DNA from 4 places in the Streptomyces sp. NBC_00209 genome. Region 4 is predicted to be linked to each of the others. Evidence: riboswitches for the same ligand, from Rfam matches in the RefSeq annotation. Region 4 holds a riboswitch; each other region holds the start of a gene.
The links. A riboswitch is a leader RNA that binds a small molecule or an ion and turns the genes downstream of it on or off. The one in region 4 is predicted to bind cyclic di-AMP.

Region 1: it holds a riboswitch for cyclic di-AMP, as region 4 does, so the genes downstream of both, OG867_RS11505 (NlpC/P60 family protein) here and OG867_RS14860 (M23 family metallopeptidase) in region 4, are expected to answer to the same signal.
Region 2: it holds a riboswitch for cyclic di-AMP, as region 4 does, so the genes downstream of both, OG867_RS06175 (M23 family metallopeptidase) here and OG867_RS14860 (M23 family metallopeptidase) in region 4, are expected to answer to the same signal.
Region 3: it holds a riboswitch for cyclic di-AMP, as region 4 does, so the genes downstream of both, OG867_RS19735 (transglycosylase family protein) here and OG867_RS14860 (M23 family metallopeptidase) in region 4, are expected to answer to the same signal.

What each region holds. Positions count from the first base shown of each region.
Region 1 is NZ_CP108121.1:2,628,679-2,633,107, forward strand. Features, by position in the region: gene pcrA (DNA helicase PcrA) at 1-2,189, opposite strand, end outside; cyclic di-AMP (ydaO/yuaA leader) riboswitch at 2,351-2,501, shown strand; gene OG867_RS11505 (NlpC/P60 family protein) at 2,500-3,654, shown strand; gene OG867_RS11510 (NlpC/P60 family protein) at 4,073-4,429, shown strand, end outside.
Region 2 is NZ_CP108121.1:1,423,730-1,428,158, reverse strand. Features, by position in the region: gene OG867_RS06180 (M16 family metallopeptidase) at 14-1,396, shown strand; cyclic di-AMP (ydaO/yuaA leader) riboswitch at 1,618-1,783, shown strand; gene OG867_RS06175 (M23 family metallopeptidase) at 1,797-2,636, shown strand; gene OG867_RS06170 (GntR family transcriptional regulator) at 2,847-3,551, shown strand; gene OG867_RS06165 (HPr family phosphocarrier protein) at 3,725-4,006, opposite strand; gene OG867_RS06160 (GNAT family N-acetyltransferase) at 4,180-4,429, shown strand, end outside.
Region 3 is NZ_CP108121.1:4,325,837-4,330,265, reverse strand. Features, by position in the region: gene OG867_RS19745 (septum formation initiator family protein) at 1-339, opposite strand, end outside; gene eno (phosphopyruvate hydratase) at 457-1,743, opposite strand; gene OG867_RS19735 (transglycosylase family protein) at 2,051-2,767, opposite strand; cyclic di-AMP (ydaO/yuaA leader) riboswitch at 2,772-2,940, opposite strand; gene OG867_RS19730 (transglycosylase family protein) at 3,226-4,287, opposite strand.
Region 4 is NZ_CP108121.1:3,303,477-3,307,905, forward strand. Features, by position in the region: gene OG867_RS14850 (PrsW family intramembrane metalloprotease) at 1-214, shown strand, start outside; gene OG867_RS14855 (aldo/keto reductase) at 218-1,162, opposite strand; gene OG867_RS14860 (M23 family metallopeptidase) at 1,350-2,519, opposite strand; cyclic di-AMP (ydaO/yuaA leader) riboswitch at 2,531-2,684, opposite strand; gene OG867_RS14865 (PP2C family protein-serine/threonine phosphatase) at 2,896-4,059, opposite strand; tRNA gene OG867_RS14870 (tRNA-Met) at 4,229-4,302, opposite strand.

The DNA.
Region 1 (4,429 bases), 670 kb from region 4:
GTGGGGCCCGCCGGGGCGGCCATCGGGCCCTTCCGCTTCCACTCCAGGTGCTGGTCCGGGATCTCCTCCAGGAACCGCGACGGCGGGTTGTACGAGGGCTGGCCCCAGGCACTGCGCATGGCGGCCCGGGTCAGATACAGCCGCTCGCGGGCGCGGGTGATGCCGACGTACGCGAGGCGGCGCTCCTCCTCCAGCTCCTTGACCTGGCCGAGCGCCCGCATGTGCGGGAAGACGCCGTCCTCCATGCCGGTCAGGAAGACGACCGGGAATTCGAGGCCCTTCGCGGTGTGCAGGGTCATCAGCGTGATGACGCCGGAGCCGTCGGTGTCCTCGTCGGGGATCTGGTCGGAGTCGGCGACGAGCGCGACCTTCTCCAGGAACTCCGCGAGCGTGCCCGCACCCTCCTCCTCGCCCCGGTCCTGCTCGAATTCGAGGGCGACGGCGGCGAGCTCCTGGAGGTTCTCGATGCGGGTCTCGTCCTGCGGGTCGGTGGACGCCTGGAGCTCGGCGAGATAGCCCGTACGCTCCAGGACCGCTTCCAGCACCACGGCGGGACCGGCACCGGACTCGACGACCGTGCGCAGCTCCTCCATCAGCGTGTTGAACCGCTTGACGGCGTTGGCGGAGCGGGCGGCCATGCCGTACGCCTCGTCCACGCGGCGCAGCGCCTGCGGGAAGGTGGTCTTCTCGCGCAGCGAGAGCGCGTCGATCATGGCCTCGGCGCGGTCGCCGATGCCGCGCTTGGGCACGTTGAGGATGCGGCGGAGCGGGACGGTGTCCTCGGGGTTGGCGAGGACCCGCAGGTAGGCCAGGACGTCCCGGACCTCCTTGCGCTCGTAGAAGCGGACACCGCCGACGACCTTGTAGGGCAGGCCGACGCGGATGAAGATCTCCTCGAAGACACGGGACTGCGCGTTCGTCCGGTAGAAGACGGCGACGTCTCCGGCCTTCGCGTCGCCCGCGTCGGTGAGGCGGTCGATCTCCTCGGCAACGAACTGCGCCTCGTCGTGCTCGGTGTCCGCGACGTAGCCCGCGATGCGGGCACCGGTGCCGGCGTTGGTCCAGAGGTTCTTGGGGCGGCGGCTCTCGTTGCGCTCGATGACCGCGTTGGCGGCGGACAGGATCGTCTGGGTGGAGCGGTAGTTCTGCTCCAGCAGGATCGTCGTCGCGTCCGGGTAGTCCTCCTCGAACTGGAGGATGTTGCGGATGGTCGCGCCCCGGAAGGCGTAGATCGACTGGTCCGCGTCACCCACGACGCAGAGCTCGGCGGGCGCGTTCTCCGGACCGGCCGGGCCGACCAGCTCGCGTACCAGCGTGTACTGGGCGTGGTTGGTGTCCTGGTACTCGTCCACGAGGACGTGCCGGAAGCGGCGGCGGTAGTGCTCGGCGACGTCGGGGAACGCCTGGAGCAGATGGACCGTCGTCATGATGATGTCGTCGAAGTCCAGCGCGTTGGCCTCGCGCAGCCGGGCCTGGTACATCGCGTACGCCTGGGCCAGGGTCTTCTCGAAGCCGTCGGCGGCCTGCCCGGCGAAGGTCTCCTCGTCGATGAGCTCGTTCTTGAGGTTGGAGACCTTGGCGGTGAAGGACTTCGGCGGGTAGCGCTTCGGGTCCAGCTCCAGATCGCGGCAGACCAGGGCCATGAGCCGCTTGGAGTCGGCGGCGTCGTAGATCGAGAACGAGGACGTGAAGCCGAGCCTCTTGGACTCGCGGCGCAGGATGCGGACGCAGGCGCTGTGGAAGGTCATGACCCACATCGCGTTGGCCCGGGGCCCGACCAGCTGCTCGACGCGCTCCTTCATCTCGCCGGCGGCCTTGTTGGTGAAGGTGATCGCCAGGATCTGGCCGGGGTGGACGCCCCGCTCGGCCAGCAGGTGGGCGATGCGGTGGGTGAGCACCCTGGTCTTGCCGGAGCCGGCGCCCGCGACGATGAGCAGGGGCGACCCGGCGTGCACGACGGCGGCGCGCTGCTCGGTGTTCAGCCCGTCGAGCAGCGCCTCGGGGTCGAGGACGGGGCGGTGCGCGCCGTCGCGGTAGTACGCGTCGCGGGGTGGCGGGGGCCCGTCGAACACGCCCGCGAACAGGTCCTCCGGCACCGCTTCGGGTGCGGGGTCCTCGGGGGGCGGCGGGGCCGCGTCCTCCTCCTGCTGGAGGCCGGCCAGGAAACTGTCGTCAAAGAGGCTGCTCATCGCTGTCCGAGTCTAAAGCTCTCCACTGACACCCGGCCCCGCTCCGAAAAGGTCACGGAAATGTATCGGGCATATCGCACACCAACCTTCCCAGCGGCCCCATGCGTTGGCTAGCGTGCACGTTCGGACGGCCCGTACCCCCAGAGGCGACCTACGCCGAGCGTGCCGCCACGCCGAATCCGGGCCCGCCCGGAACCGGGGACCCACACGCAGCACCGGGGTGAATCGGTCCTTCCCCACCGGACCGTAGGGCAGCCTTCCGTTCCGCCCGAACCCGACAGCTAACCCGGTAGGCGGTCCACGGAAGGAGATGCCGGCCTTGGCGTCGCATCGCAAACCGCGCACCCGGATGCGCTCCACCGCCCCGGCCGTCGGGCTGACCTCGGCCGCGCTGGCCTCGGTGACCCTGCTGTCCTCCCAGAGCGCGATGGCGGCGCCCGCGCCGAAGCCGAGCATCGAGGAAGTCCAGAAGAAGGTGGACGACCTCTACCGGCAGGCCGGCACCGCGACTCAGAAGTACAACCAGGCCAAGGAGGCCACGGACCAGCAGAAGTCCAAGGTCGACACGCTCCTGGACGACGTGGCCAAGCGCACCGAGAAGGTGAACGACGCCCGCAGGACGCTGGGCAACTACGCCGCCGCCCAGTACCGCAACGGCGGCCTCGCACCGACCGCAACCTTCTTCCTGGCCGACGACCCGCAGTCGTTCTTCGACCAGACCCACCTCATGGACCGGATGGCCGAGCGCCAGCAGCAGGCGGTCGCGAACTTCCGTACGCAGCAGGCGAAGGTGTCCAAGCAGCGGGCCCAGGCCGTGGAGAGCCTGGAGACGCTGACCGAGTCGCAGGCCACGCTGCGCACCAGCAAGCAGAACGTCCAGACGAAGCTGACCGAGGCCCGGACGCTGCTGTCGAAGCTGACCGCCGAGGAGAAGGCGCGGCTGGCGGAGCTGGAGCGCAAGAAGGAGGCGGAGGCCAAGCGGAAGGCCGCCGAGCTGGCGAAGAAGCAGGCCGCCGCCCGGAAGGAAGCCGAGCAGAAGGCCAAGGAGTCGGGGAGCAGCGGTACGGAGACGGGCTCGGGTTCCGGCTCGGACACCGGCTCCGGGAGCAGCGCCTCAACGAAGGCGGAGAAGGTCCTCGCGTTCGCCCGCGCCCAGATCGGCAAGCCGTACGTCTGGGGGGCGACCGGCCCCGCCTCGTACGACTGCTCGGGGCTGACGCAGGCGGCCTGGAAGGCGGCGGGTGTCGACATCCCGCGTACCACCTGGGACCAGGTGAACGTCGGTACGCGGATCGCGACGGCCGATCTGCAACCCGGCGACCTGGTCTTCTTCTACGACGACATCAGCCACGTCGGGATCTACAAGGGCGACGGGATGATGATCCACGCGCCGAAGCCCGGGGCGAACGTGCGCGAGGAGTCGATCTACTACATGCCGATCTACGGGAGTGTGCGCCCCGCCTGACCGGGGAAGAGGGCCGGTCCGCGCGGGCCGGCCCCGTACCGCCGCTCAGGCCCGTACCGCCGCTCAGGTCCAGAGCGTGGCGATGAAGATGTTCGCCAGGGTCAGCGCGTTCACGGGGTGTGAGAACCCTCGCCCCGGACCGCTCCGGGCAGGGTGGGGCCTACGGGCCGCTTGAATGATGAATGCACTTTTTGCCTGATTCTGTGGCACTTTTCCCGGTCATTCAGGCTTCACGTGCGGTCATTCAGCGACAATGCCACGCCAAGAGCGGGCAATAACCGTCATAACGACACCTTCCCGTGACCTCGGATTAGCGTCCCTTCCCGGTGGCCGTGGATCAGGAACCGTCCTCGCCGGCCGCCGGAGAAGCCCGCCGGTATACCCCGTCGGGCCGTCGCACGGAAGGACGCCCGCCCCCGTGGCAGCGCATCGCAAACCCAGGCAGCGCCTCATCACCGCCTCCGCGGCCCGCACCGCGGCGACCCTCGCGGTCGCCGGAGCCGCGACGGCCGCCGTGCTGCCGGGAGCCGCGCACGCGGACCCCGCGCCCACCGCGAAGCAGGTCAAGGCCCAGGTGGACCGGCTGTACCGGGAGGCGGAGGTCGCCACCGAGAAGTACAACGGCGCGAAGTCCGAGGCGACCGCAGCCGCCAAGTCGGTCGACGCCCTGCGCGACGAGGCCGCCCGCAGGACCGCCCGCCTCAACACCGCCCGCGACGTGCTCGGCGCGTACGCCGCCGCGCAGTACCGGTCCGGCGGGATCGACCCCTCCGTG
Region 2 (4,429 bases), 1.9 Mb from region 4:
GACTGAAGTTTCGATGCAGTTCCACCCCCAGCCCGCTCCCGGCGCGGCCCGGCCGTGGGCCTTCCCCGCGCCCGAGCGGGGCTCCCTGCCCAACGGCCTCACCGTCCTGCGCTGCCACCGCCCGGGCCAGCAGGTCGTCGCCGTCGAGATCTTCCTCGCCGCCCCCCTGGACGCCGAGCCCAAGGGTCTGGACGGCGTGGCCACGATCATGTCGCGCGCCCTGTCCGAGGGCACCGACAAGCGGAGCGCCGAGGAGTTCGCCGCCGAGTTGGAGCGGTGCGGCGCCACCTTCGACGCCCACGCCGACCACCCGGGCGTCCGGGTCTCCCTGGAGGTCCCGGCCTCCCGCCTGGCCAAGGCGCTCGGCCTGGTCGCCGAGGCGCTGCGGGCGCCGGCCTTCGCCGACAGCGAGATCGAGCGTCTGGTGAGCAACCGGCTGGACGAGATCCCGCACGAGCAGGCCAACCCGGCCCGCCGCGCGGCCAAGCAGCTCTCCAAGGAGCTCTTCCCGACCACGGCCCGCATGTCGCGCCCGCGCCTGGGCACCGAGGAGACCATCGAGCGGATCGACGCCGCGGCCGTGCGCGCCTTCTACGACGCGCACATCCGCCCCTCCACCGCGACCGCCGTGGTCGTCGGCGACCTCACCGGCATCGACCTGGACGCGCTGCTCGCCGAGACCCTGGGCGACTGGTCCGGGAACTCCGCCGAGCCCCGCCCCGTCCCGCCGATCACGGCCGACGACACCGGCCGGGTGATCATCGTGGACCGCCCCGGCGCGGTGCAGACCCAGCTGCTGCTCGGCCGCATCGGCGCCGACCGCCACGACAGCGTGTGGCCCGCCCAGGTCCTCGGCACCTACTGCCTGGGCGGCACACTGACCTCCCGGCTCGACCGGGTGCTGCGCGAGGAGAAGGGCTACACGTACGGCGTGCGGGCCTTCGCCCAGGTGCTCCGCTCCGGCGCCGCCGACTCCGTGTCGGGTGCGACGGGCGCCTCGATGCTCGCCATCAGCGGTTCCGTGGACACCGAATCCACCGGACCGGCGCTGGACGACCTGTGGAAGGTCCTGCGGACGCTGGCCGCCGAGGGCCTGACGGACGCCGAGCGCGAGACGGCCGTGCAGAACCTCGTGGGCGTCGCGCCCCTGAAGTTCGAGACGGCGGCCTCCGTCGCGAGCACCCTCGCCGACCAGGTGGAGCAGCACCTCCCGGACGACTACCAGGCGACGCTGTACGCCCGCCTCGCCGAGACCGGCACCGTCGAGGCGACCGCGGCCGTGGTCAGCGCCTTCCCGGTGGACCGGCTGGTCACGGTCCTGGTCGGTGACGCCTCGCAGATCGAGGAGCCGGTCAGGGCGCTCGGCATCGGAGAGGTGTCGGTCGTCACCGGCTGATCCGCCGCTCGGCCCGCTCGACGGGCAACGGGGAGGGTCCGGCGCGCGGTCGCGCCGGACCCTCCCCGCACGTTTGGGCGCTTTGAACCTTTTGCACGCTAAGAGGTCGGCTCGCCCTGTGGGATGCGCTACAAAGCCCCGTGTCCGTTTGGTGGCGGGAAGTCCGCCCGCTTAGCGTCGGGTCCGCTGTCCGCCACTCGTACGCGCATCCGTCACGTACCGGGCAGCCATCGCCGAGTCCCCGTCAGGCGCGAGCCTGGGGAGCCGGGGACCCACAAGTCCCTGGGGTGAATCGGATGCCCGCGCTCCGTCCGGGGCGAGGCGTCCGTAGGAGACCTTCCTGCTCCGAACCCGTCAGCTAACCCGGTAGGCGAGAAGGAAGGAAAGGACCAGCCACCCCATGGCGTTCACCCGTGCCACCGGGAAGCACCGTGCCCCGAGCCGCCTGACGCGCGCCGGCGCCAAGGCCGTCGGCGTCGCGACGCTCGCCGCCGGCGGTGTTATCGGCTCCCTGGCCTCCCCGGCCCTCGCCGCCGACACCGGGACGGCCCCCGCCGCCACCGAGACCGGCCTCTCCCAGCTCCTCGCCATCGAGAACACCCTCGCCGACCGGATCGACGCCCAGGCGGCGGCGCAGCAGCACCAGGCCGAGGCCGCCGAGAAGAAGGCGGCGGCCAAGGCGAAGGCGGCGGCCAAGAAGAAGGCCGAGGCCGCGAAGAACAAGGCCGCCGAGAAGGCCGCCAAGGCCAAGGCGGCGGCCAAGGCGAAGGCCAAGGCCGCCCGCGAGGCGTCCGCCCGCGCCGGCCGCTCCACCGCACGTACCGCGCTCGGCTCGTCCTACCGGCTGCCCGTCGCCGGCTCGTACGTGACCACCGGCTACAAGTCCAGTGGCTCCCTCTGGTCCTCCGGCAGCCACTCCGGCATCGACTTCCACGCCGCGTCCGGCAGCTCCGTCGTCGCCGTAGGCGCCGGCACGGTCGTGGAGGCCGGCTGGGGCGGGGCGTACGGCAACAACATCGTGCTCCGGATGACGGACGGCACGTACACCCAGTACGGCCACCTCTCCTCGATCGGTGTCTCCGTCGGCCAGGGCGTCGCGGCCGGCCAACAGATCGGGCTCTCCGGCTCGACCGGCAACTCCACCGGTCCGCACCTCCACTTCGAGGCCCGCACCACGCCCTCCTACGGCTCCGACATGGATCCGGTCGCCTATCTGCGCGCCCACGGCGTCGGCGTCTGACCGGTCACAGGCTCCATACCGAAGGCTCCGGCAGCCCGCCGGGGCCTTCGCCGTTCCCGCGCCTCCCCGCGCGCCTTCCACCGCCCGGCCGCGACCAAAAGATATTCATGAATTCCCGCCCGGCATCGGAAATGCGAGCGCATTGCAATAGAGTCACGCCAGAGGTGTCGATCGGCCGCTGTTCGCGGGGATTGAGGCGGAGGTTCGGACATGCGTGTTCCGGCGCATTCGGTATGCACGGCAATCCGTGACGACATCGTCTCCGGTGTCTTCGAACGTGGCAGCCGGCTCACCGAGGAGGTGCTCGCACGGCGTTACGGGGTTTCCCGCGTCCCGGTACGGGAAGCGCTGCGCACCCTGGAGTCGGAGGGCTTCGTGGTCACCCGGAGACACGCCGGAGCCTGCGTCGCCGAGCCCACGGAGCAGGAGGCCGCCGACCTCCTGGAGGTCCGCATGCTGCTGGAACCGCTGAGCGCGGCCCGCGCGGCCCAGCGCCGGACGGACGCCCACCTCAAGGTGTTGCGCGGCCTGGTCAGGCTCGGCCAGGAGCGGGCCCGCCGGGGCGAGGGCGAGGACCTGCGCTCCCTGGCCGGCTGGTTCCACGAGACGCTGGCCCAGGCGTCCGGCAGCCCCGGCCTCATCGCCCTGCTCACCCAGCTCCGCCACAAGATCGCCTGGATGTACGCGGTCGAGCAGCCGGCCCGCCCGGCCGAAGCCTGGGCCGAGCACGGGGCCCTCGTGGACGCCGTGGCGCGCGGGGACGCGGAGCGGGCGCGGGCCCTGGCCGTGCAGCTCGCCGACCGCCACGGCGCCGCGCACCGGCTCCGCCGCACCGCCCGCCCCGCCACCGTGCCCCGGGCCGGCCGTGTGAGGACTTCGCAACGTGCCGTAAACACCGCGGGCGGCCGGAATTAACAAAGGACGCGTACAAATAAAGAAAGGCGTGTGTAAAAAAACCGGAAAAGGCATCGCCCGCCTATTCGGCCCGGGCCGACACGGCTTGGGTCCGTGCGCGCAAAAGCCGCGGCGCCCCATGCAGGGGGCCGCGGCTTTCCGTAAGAATTCCGGCGGTGTCGGGCCGCTCGGGCTCAGACGGTCTCCGGAAGCTCCTCAAGCCCCTCGGCGACCAGCTTCGCCAGGCGGTCCAGGGCGGCCTCGGCGTTGTCCGCGTCGGAGGCGAGCACGATCTCCTCGCCGCCCTGGGCGCCGAGCCCGAGCACCGCGAGCATGGAGGCCGCGTTCACCGGGTTGCCGTCCGCCTTGGCGATGGTGACGGGAACGCCGGAGGCCGTAGCGGCACGGACGAAGATGGAAGCGGGGCGGGCGTGCAGGCCCTCGGCCCAACCGACGTTTACGCGGCGCTCAGCCATGGTTCTGCCCTTCAAGAATCAACGGTTGTCTAGACCAGTGTCTCATGTGGTGCGCGATGCTCCGGGCAGACCCGCGGGCCCTCCCGGACGCCGCGCCCACGGTCGTCCGGAGACCTCAGACTGCCCCGGCCCCGGCGCCCCCGCGACCCGTGCGACAGCCGTAGGCTTTCCTCATGCAGCCCTCTCCGGAGCAGAGTCCGCATCACGCCTACCCCGATCACTGGGAGGCGGACGTGGTGCTCCGCGACGGCGGCACCGCGCGGATCAGGCCGATCACCACGGACGACGCCGAGCGCCTGGTCAGCTTCTACGAGCAGGTTTCCGACGAGTCGAAGTACTACCGCTTCTTCGCGCCCTACCCCCGGCTCTCCGCCAAGGACGTCCACCGCTTCACCCATCACGACTACGTCGACAGGGTGGGTC
Region 3 (4,429 bases), 1.0 Mb from region 4:
AACGTAGTGCAGGTGCTCGCGGGCCAGCCGCTTGATGTACGCGTCGTCCTGGAGCCGGGCCTTCTGGTCCCGCAGCTCCTCGGTGCGCGCCTCGGCCTCGCGGGCCAGCCTGCGCTGGTCGGCGATCTCGTCGCGCTGCGACACGTACTGCCGCATCGGATACGCGAGGGCGACGACCAGGGAGCAGACGACCAGGGCCAGGAAGGCGGCCCGGCCGGTGAGCCGGGAGCGACGGGCCTGGCGCCGGTTCTGGGACCGGTAGACGCGGGCGGCGGTCTGCTCACCGAGCAGCCGCAGCCGGGTCGCGGTGGAGAACCGGTCCCTGTCCTTCACGGCCATGTTCCCGCCTCCCCATTACGACGTCCGTCCCCGCACACGGTACGTGACCGGGCGCGGGGACGGACGGAGGCGGGGGCGGTCGCCCTGCCGGGCTGTGGTCAGCCCTTGCTGTGTTCGTCAGTTCGCGGGGCGAAACCGCGGGAACGCCGAGCGGCCCGCGTACACCGCGGCGTCGTCGAGGATCTCCTCGATGCGCAGCAGCTGGTTGTACTTGGCGACGCGGTCCGAGCGGGCCGGGGCGCCGGTCTTGATCTGACCGCAGTTCACGGCGACGGCGAGGTCGGCGATGGTGACGTCCTCGGTCTCGCCGGAGCGGTGCGACATCATGCACTTGAAGCCGTTGCGCTGGGCCAGCTCGACGGCGTCCAGGGTCTCGGTCAGCGAACCGATCTGGTTGACCTTGACGAGCAGGGCGTTGGCGGAGCCCTCCTCGATGCCGCGGGCCAGGCGCTCCGGGTTGGTGACGAAGAGGTCGTCGCCGACGATCTGGACCTTGGCGCCCAGCTTGTCGGTGATGATCTTCCAGCCGGCCCAGTCGTCCTCGTACAGCGGGTCCTCGATGGAGACCAGCGGGTACGCGGAGACGAGCTCCTCGTAGTACTCGGTCATCTCGGCGGCCGAGCGGGACTTGCCCTCGAACTCGTACGTGCCGTCCTTGTAGAACTCCGAGGCGGCGACGTCGAGCGCGAGCGCGATGTCCTTGCCCGGGGCGTAACCGGCCTCCTTGATGGCCTCGATGATGAGGTCGAGGGCGGCGCGGTTGGACTCCAGGTTCGGCGCGAAGCCGCCCTCGTCGCCGAGGCCGGTGGACAGGCCCTTGGTCTTCAGGACCTTCTTCAGCGTGTGGTAGACCTCGGCGCCCCAGCGCAGGGCCTCGGAGAAGGACTCGGCGCCGATCGGCGCGATCATGAACTCCTGGATGTCCACGTTGGAGTCGGCGTGCGAGCCGCCGTTCAGGATGTTCATCATCGGAACGGGCAGCAGGTGCGCGTTCGGGCCGCCGAGGTAGCGGAACAGCGGGAGGTCGCTGGCCTCGGAGGCGGCGTGGGCGACGGCGAGGGAGACGCCGAGGATGGCGTTGGCGCCGAGCGAGCCCTTGTTCTCCGTGGCGTCCAGGTCGAACATCGCCTGGTCGATGAGGCGCTGCTCGGTGGCGTCGTAGCCGACGAGCTCCGGGCCGATCTGCTCGATCACGGCGAGGACGGCCTTCTCGACGCCCTTGCCCTGGTAACGGTTGGGGTCGCCGTCACGAAGCTCAATGGCCTCGAACGCGCCGGTGGAGGCGCCGGACGGAACAGCAGCACGACCGGTGCTGCCGTCGTCGAGGCCGACCTCGACCTCGACCGTGGGGTTGCCCCGGGAGTCGAGGATTTCCCGGGCTACGACGACGTCGATGGACGGCACGAGGCATCTCCTTCTGGGATATGACGCTGGTTGTGCAGGGTCGCTTTGGCCTTGCGACAAGAGCCTAACCGGCCCGGCCGTCTGCGTCGGCCGACCGCCCGTCCCCTGGGACGAAAAAGGAACCAAGAGCGGGCATACCGGTCTGAAAGACCAGGTAATTACTGACAAGTAACTACAACAGTTGAACGATCACCGGCCGCCCGGCACCCTCAACGCGGCGTGCCCCGGCCCGGCACACACGGGGGGAAGGTGCGTGCCGGGCCGGGGCGGCCTGAGCGATCAGCGAGGAGGGATCGCGGTTGCTTCGTTACTTCGTCAGGTGGAGCTGCTGGCCCGGGTAGATCAGGTCGGCGTCCTGGACGATGCCCTTGTTCAGCTTGAACAGCCGCTCCCAGCCGCCCTTGACGTGGTGCTCGGCGGCGATCTTGCTCAGCGTGTCACCGGTGACGACCTTGTACTCGCCGTCACCCTTGGCGACCTTCTTGCCGGTGGGGGTGGTGACCGTCTTCTTCGGCGCGTCCGAGCGGTCGGAGCGGTTGGTGGCCGGGGCCTCGGTGCGCTCGGTCTTCTTCGGGGCGGCCTCCTGCTTGGGGGCGGCCTCCTGCTTCGCGGCACCGGAGCCGGTGTCGACGCCCGGGTCGACACCGTCGTTGGTCAGGTTGCCGGCACCGGCGCAGGACCAGGCGCCCGGGCCCTGCAGGTCGAGGAGCTTCTCGGCGGTGGCGATCTGCTGGGCCTTGGTGGCCAGGTCGGCGCGGGGCGCGTACTGCGTACCGCCGGCGGCGGCCCAGCTGGACTGGGAGAACTGCAGGCCGCCGTAGTAGCCGTTGCCGGTGTTGATCGACCAGTTGCCGCCGGACTCGCACTGGGCGACCGCGTCCCACGTGGAGACGGAGGCGGCGGAGGCGTTGGTCGCGCCCATCAGCGGCACGGCGACGGCGGCACCGGCGACACCGGCGAGCGTCGCGACACGGATGGCCTTGGAGGGGCGGCGGTGCTTGTTGCCCTTGCGGTTGAGCAGCATCGAGTCTTCTCCTCACCGACGCCTGCGAGGTGAGCTGTCGGGTTCGGGCCAAGTGAGTTGCCCGGCCGCGCCCCTGGCGCGACTTCACCCCTAGCCGGCCCCGAGTCGTCTCCCGACGATCAGGCCCAGCGCCTACCTGGGTCCCCCGCTCCTGCCTACGGCGCTTTCGCGTCTGTTCCCTTCGACCGACGGCAGGATTCGGCGTGACGGTCGACGGGGCCCGCGGTGCGAGCGGTTCTGACCGTAATCACACCCACTGGTCATATTCAAAGAAGGACATACCGGATAATCATCCCGTAAGAGCATCCGATGAACCCTCATTTATGCAGGTCGGAACGGATGCGGCGGGACCTCCCGGACAAGGGGCGTGAGTTCACGCGAAGAGACCCATGTCTCACTCGGTCAAAAGTGGGACATGGGCCTCTTAAACCACCCAAAGCGCAGAGGGCTCTAACGGCTCATCCGGCGCTCTCGGCGACCTTGTCCGGGGCCAGGCCACCCAGGCCCAGATCGAGGTTCTGGCCGGGCAGGATGAGGTCCGGGTCGGAGCCCACCTCGTCCTTGTTCGCCTCGTACAGCTCGGGCCAGCCGCCGGGCAGGTCCTGCGCGTCGGCGATCGCCCAGAGGTTGTCCCCCGCCCGTACGGTGTACGTGCCGTCAGCCGGCCCCGTGGCGCTGTCGCGTGCGTCGCCGTCACCCCGCGAGGCGTGCCGGCCCGCGTCGCGCCCGTCGGCCGTCCCGGCGGCGTCGTCGGCGGCCGGGGTGCCCCGGTGCTTGCCGCCCTGCGCCCGCGCGTCGTCCGTCGCGCCGGCCGAGGGGTCCGCGGAGGAGTCGGCCGAGGGCGTGGTGGACGGGTCGTCCGAGGCGGACGGGGTGCCGGAGGGGTCGGCCGAAGGATCGCCCGACGGGGAGGCGGAGGCATCCGCCTTCTCCTCGGCGCTCTTGCCCGCGTGCTTGCCGGAGCCCTTGCCGGCCCCCTTGCCCGTGGTGGCCCCGCCGGACGCCTCGTCCGAGGGGGTGGCCGACGAGTCCGAGGAGGCGTCGTCCACCGGGTCGGCGCCGAGACCGGCGTCGAGGCCCGAGTCGGCGCTCCGGGCGGGCTCGTCCTCGTCCTTGTCGCCCGGGTCCACATCCGCCTTGCCGGCGGCCTTGGTGAGCCCGGAGATCACCGCACAGCTCGGCCACGCCTTCGGGCCCTTGGCGGCCAGGACCCGCTCGGCCACCGCGATCTGCTGCGAGCGGCTGGCGAGGTCGGCGCGCTCGGCGTACGCCTCACCGCCGTACGCCTTCCACAGCTCCGGTGTGAACTGGAGACCGCCGTAGGAGCCGTTGCCGAGGTCGGCGCTCCACATGCCGCCGCTCTCGCAGTCGGCCACCCGGTCCCAGGTCGCGGTGTCCGCGGCGTGTGCGCTCGCCGCGCCGAGCAGCGGGATGGCGATGGCCGAGCCGGTGACGCCTGCGGCGACCACGATGGCGGGTGCCTGACGAGGGCGGCGGTGTCTGCCGTTCGCGGAGCCCATGGGAGATGCCTTCCGTGTGACTGACAAGCGACTGGAGAGTCGAACGGTGAACCTAGCGAAACTCGAACGTGAGTCACAAGTCGATGCAGTAGAGATCACGCGAAAGTCACAGAGTTGACGGAGGGTCACTTTCGCCGGCTTG
Region 4 (4,429 bases):
CTGGCCACCCCGCCGGCCGTACGCGGGCGGGCCCACGCCCTACGCGTACGGCAACCCGGCCCCGTACAACGGCCACCCGCATCCGTACAACGGCAACCCGGCCCCGTACGGCAGCCCATCCCCGTACGGCAGCCCGCCCCCGCACCCGACGACGCAGCCCTACGGTCAACACGCCTACGGCCAGCAGCCCTACAACAACGGGCCGCCGGCCTGACCCCTACGCCGACGCCGCCGTCAGCGTCGACAGCTCCTCGTCCGTCAGCTCAAGCCCGGCGACGGCCAGCAGGGCGGGCAGCTGGTCGAGCGTGCGGGCGGAGGCGATCGGCGCGGCAACCGTCGGGCGGGACGCGAGCCAGGCCAGGGCCACCGTCGCGATCTCGGCGTCCCGGTCCCGCGCCACCGTGTCGAGCGCGGCGAGCACCCGCTGTCCGCGCTCCGACTCCAGGTGACCGGCCGCGCTCCCGGCGCGGGCACTGTCCACGGTCGTCCCCAAGCGGTACTTGCCGGTGAGGAAGCCGGAGGCCAGCGCGTAGTACGGGACGGCCGCGAGCCCGGCGTCGGCGGCGGTGTCCTGGAGCTCGCCCTCGTAGGTGTCCCGGGAGACGAGGTTGTAGTGCGGCTGAAGCGCCACATAGCGGGCCAGGCCCTCGCGTTCGGAGAATTCCAGCGAGGCGCGCAGCCGCGCGGCACTGATGTTGGAGGCGGCGATCTCGCGGACCTTGCCCTCCTTCACCAGCTCGTCGAGCGCGGTGATGATCTCCTCGACCGGGACGGTCTCGTCATCGAAGTGCGTGTAGTACAGGTCGATGTGGTCCGTGCCGAGCCGGCGCAGCGACTCCTCGGCGGCCGACTTGATCGTGGGTGCCGAGAGGCCCTTGTAGCCGGGGAGCGCGCCGACCTTGGTGGCCACCACGACGTCGGACCGGTTGCCGCGCGACGCGAGCCACGTGCCGATGACCCTCTCCGACTCGCCGCCCTCGTTGCCGGGCACCCAGTGCGAGTAGGCGTCGGCGGTGTCCACGAAGTTGCCGCCGGCCGCCGCGTACGCGTCGAGGACGGCGAAGGACTGGGCCTCGTCCGCGGTCCAGCCGAAGACGTTTCCACCGAGGCAGAGCGGGAAGACCTGGAGGCCCGACGGGCCGAGATTGCGCAGTGAAGTCATATGTGGAACAACAGCTTCCGGCCTGCCCGCTATTCCGTGCCCCATCCATCCGGAAGGCTGCCGCATCCGGCAGCTGCGGCCACGCAGACCGGCAGCCCTGACGTCGGGGGTGTGCGTCAGGGCTGCCGGGGTTCGGACGGCCGCGGGCAGGGAAGAGCCCGGGCTCAAGAATGCGGAGCGGAAGTGCTCAGACCGTGAGACCGCGGGCGCGCAGCCAGGCCATCGGGTCGATGCCGGTGCCGTCGGGGGTGTGGACCTCCAGGTGGAGGTGCGGGCCGGTCACGTTGCCGGTCGCGCCGACGCGGCCGATGGTGTCGCCGGTGGTGACCTTCTGCCCGACCGTGACGCCGATCGAGGACTGGTGGCAGAACCACAGCTCGGTGCCGTCCTCCAGCTCCAGCACCGTGCGGTAGCCGTAGGCGCCGGACCAGCCGGCCGACTTGATGGTGCCGGTGTGGATGGCCTTGATCGGGGTACCGGTCGGGGCCGCGAAGTCGAGGCCCGTGTGGTAGCCGGAGGACCACATCGAGCCGGCCTCGCCGAACGTCGAGGTGATCGTGTACGAGGAGGTCGGGATGGCGTAACTGGCGGCGAGCTTGGCCAGGCGCAGGGCCTCGGCCTTCTTCTTCGCCTCCTCCTCCGCCTTCTTCTTCTCGGCGGCGGCCTTGGCCTCGGCCTCGTCCTGCTGCTTCTTCGCCTCGGCGGCCGCCTTCTCGGCAGCTGCCTTCTCCTCGGCCGCCTTCGCCTCGGCGTCGGCGGCGCCCTGCTGCTGCTCGGCCTGCTGGAGGATGCGGGCGCGCAGCGCCTCGCCGGCGTCCGTGGTGCCCTGCTCGGCCTCGGCCGTGGTGATGCCGGCGGTCGTCAGCGGGGCTGCGGCGGTGGCGGCAGCGGGGGTCTCGGCCGCGCTCTCGCCGGAGAACAACGCCCCCACGCCGGGAAGGGACTTGGCGTCGGGGAGATTGTCCGCGATGGAATCGGGAAGAGAGATGGAGACCGGCGGCTTGCTCTGCGCGGTGGCCATGCCTCCCGCGCCGACGGCCGCGATGACACCGACGCCGAGGACGGTGGAGCTACGGGCCAGACCATTGCGCTGCTTGGCGACACGGTGCTTGCCGCGGACGGGGCGAACGGACTCCTCGGTGGGGTTCCATTCCTCCCAGGCCCGCTCGGAGTCGGCGTCATCGGCGCGGAAGCCGCTGCCGAAACCGGCGCCGGTGGCGAAGCCGTTGCCCCGATCGGTCGTGTAGTCGCTTCCCTGTTCCGGGATGTACGCGGTGCCGGGGCCGGACACGAAGTCGGCGCCGTACTCGGGCACGAACCGGGAAGGTGATTCGGGGGCAGGCTTGTTGGACGCCACGCGGGCGCACTCCTTTCCTTCCTTCTCGCCTACCGGGTTAGCTGACGGGTTCGGAGCAGGAAGGTCTCCTACGGGTTCCTCCGCCTCTTGTGAAGACGAAGATGCCCGATTCACCCCATGTAGGTGGTTCCCCGGTTCCCTTGCGGAATTCGGCGCACGCGCACGGCGCCGTCCCTGACGACGGCTGGGACAACCGCGCTGCGTTATCGAACGTTAATAGACAGACGGGTCCGATTCCAAGCTGTTCCCACTGATCGTTCACGCGCTTGGCCTGGACTTTATGGGACACAACCGGGTGGAATCGGGCGAGTTGATCAGCGTTCGGTCACTACGCTTTTTCCGACGTTGCGTCAAATGTTATGCGGAGCGGCGTCTCTCAGTCACGCAGTGTGGCACCCCCCTTGACGATCTTCACCGTCCTGCGCCGGTCGGGCTGTCCCTTGGCCGGCCGAGCCACCGCGAGCAGCGCCATGTCGTCGGTCGACTCGCCCCCCGTATGCCGCCGTACGTCGTCGGTCAGCGCGGACAGCAGCTCCTCGGGGCCCGGGAAGAGGCGCCCGCGCAGCCGCTCCGCCGGGTCGTAGAAGACGCCCTCGGCGTCACGGGCCTCCGACAGGCCGTCCGTGTAGAACAGCAGCGTCCCGCCGGACGGCAGCTCCCACTCGTCCGAGCGGTCCGGCCGCACCCCCAGGTCCATGCCCAGCGGCAGGGCGGGCTCCGAGGGCGTCAGCGCCTCCACCGCCCCGTCCCCGTACAGCAGCAAGGGGTCCGGATGGCCGCGGTTCACCAGCCGTACGCGTTCCGCGCCCGGCGGGATCTCCGCGAACACGGCGGTCACGAACCCCTCGAACGCGTCCAGATTGCTCCGCCGTACCGACTCACGCGCCAGCGCGCGCTCCAGCCGCTGCGCCACGCCCTCCAGCGACTTCTCCTGCTCCGCCGCCTCCCGGAACGCCCCGATCACCACCGCCACCGCGCCGACCGCCTCCAGCCCCTTCCCGCGCACGTCCCCCAACACAAGCCGTACGCCGTACGGAGTGTCAGCGGCCGCGAAGAGGTCGCCCCCGACGAACTCGTCCGCCTGCGCCGCCTCGTACCGCGCGGCCACCTGGAGTCCGCCGATCCGCTCGGGCGGCGCGGGGAGCACGGCCCGCATGGCCGTCTCGGCGATGATCCGGGCGGACGCCAGTTGTTCGCTGCCGCGCCGCACAACACGGTTGATCACCGCGGCCTGGAAGGCGACGGTCAGCACGGTGAGCATCTCGATGACCGGGACCGCGCCCGGCAGGTCCCCCGTGTAGAGCCGCATCGCGGCGATCGCGACGACCCCGGCGAGCCCGATCCGGAGGGTGGCGCCGAGGCCGAAGAACGGCGCGGCGATCAGCGGGGCGGCCGCGAACATCGGGATCGCCGTGAACGCGGGCGGGGTGAAGTAGTCGAAGACCACTCCCACGACGATCATCGTGGCGGGCAGCACCCGGACGAATCGACGGCTGTCCACACCGTCACGCCCTCGCCACCGTCGCGCCCACTTCCCCACCTGCGGTCTCCTGCCCGGTGCGGCCACGGCCGATACCGCGCACCTCTCTCAGCCTCGCGCCCGCCCGGCAACCGGGCGAATCCTCGGCCGCCGATGGGGCGAAAACGCGTAGGCGCCGACAACGCATCAGGCCCGGCACGCTGTCAGCGTACCGGGCCTGATCCTTCAGTAGCGGGGACAGGATTTGAACCTGCGACCTCTGGGTTATGAGCCCAGCGAGCTACCGAGCTGCTCCACCCCGCGTCGGTAAACACAACTCTACTGCATGTTCGGAGCTCTCATGACCACCCGTCCCGCACACCCCGTGCGCACCGACGGCGCGGACCGCGGCCCCCCTTGACCAGAACGCCAAAGTGCCGAAAAAGAGAAG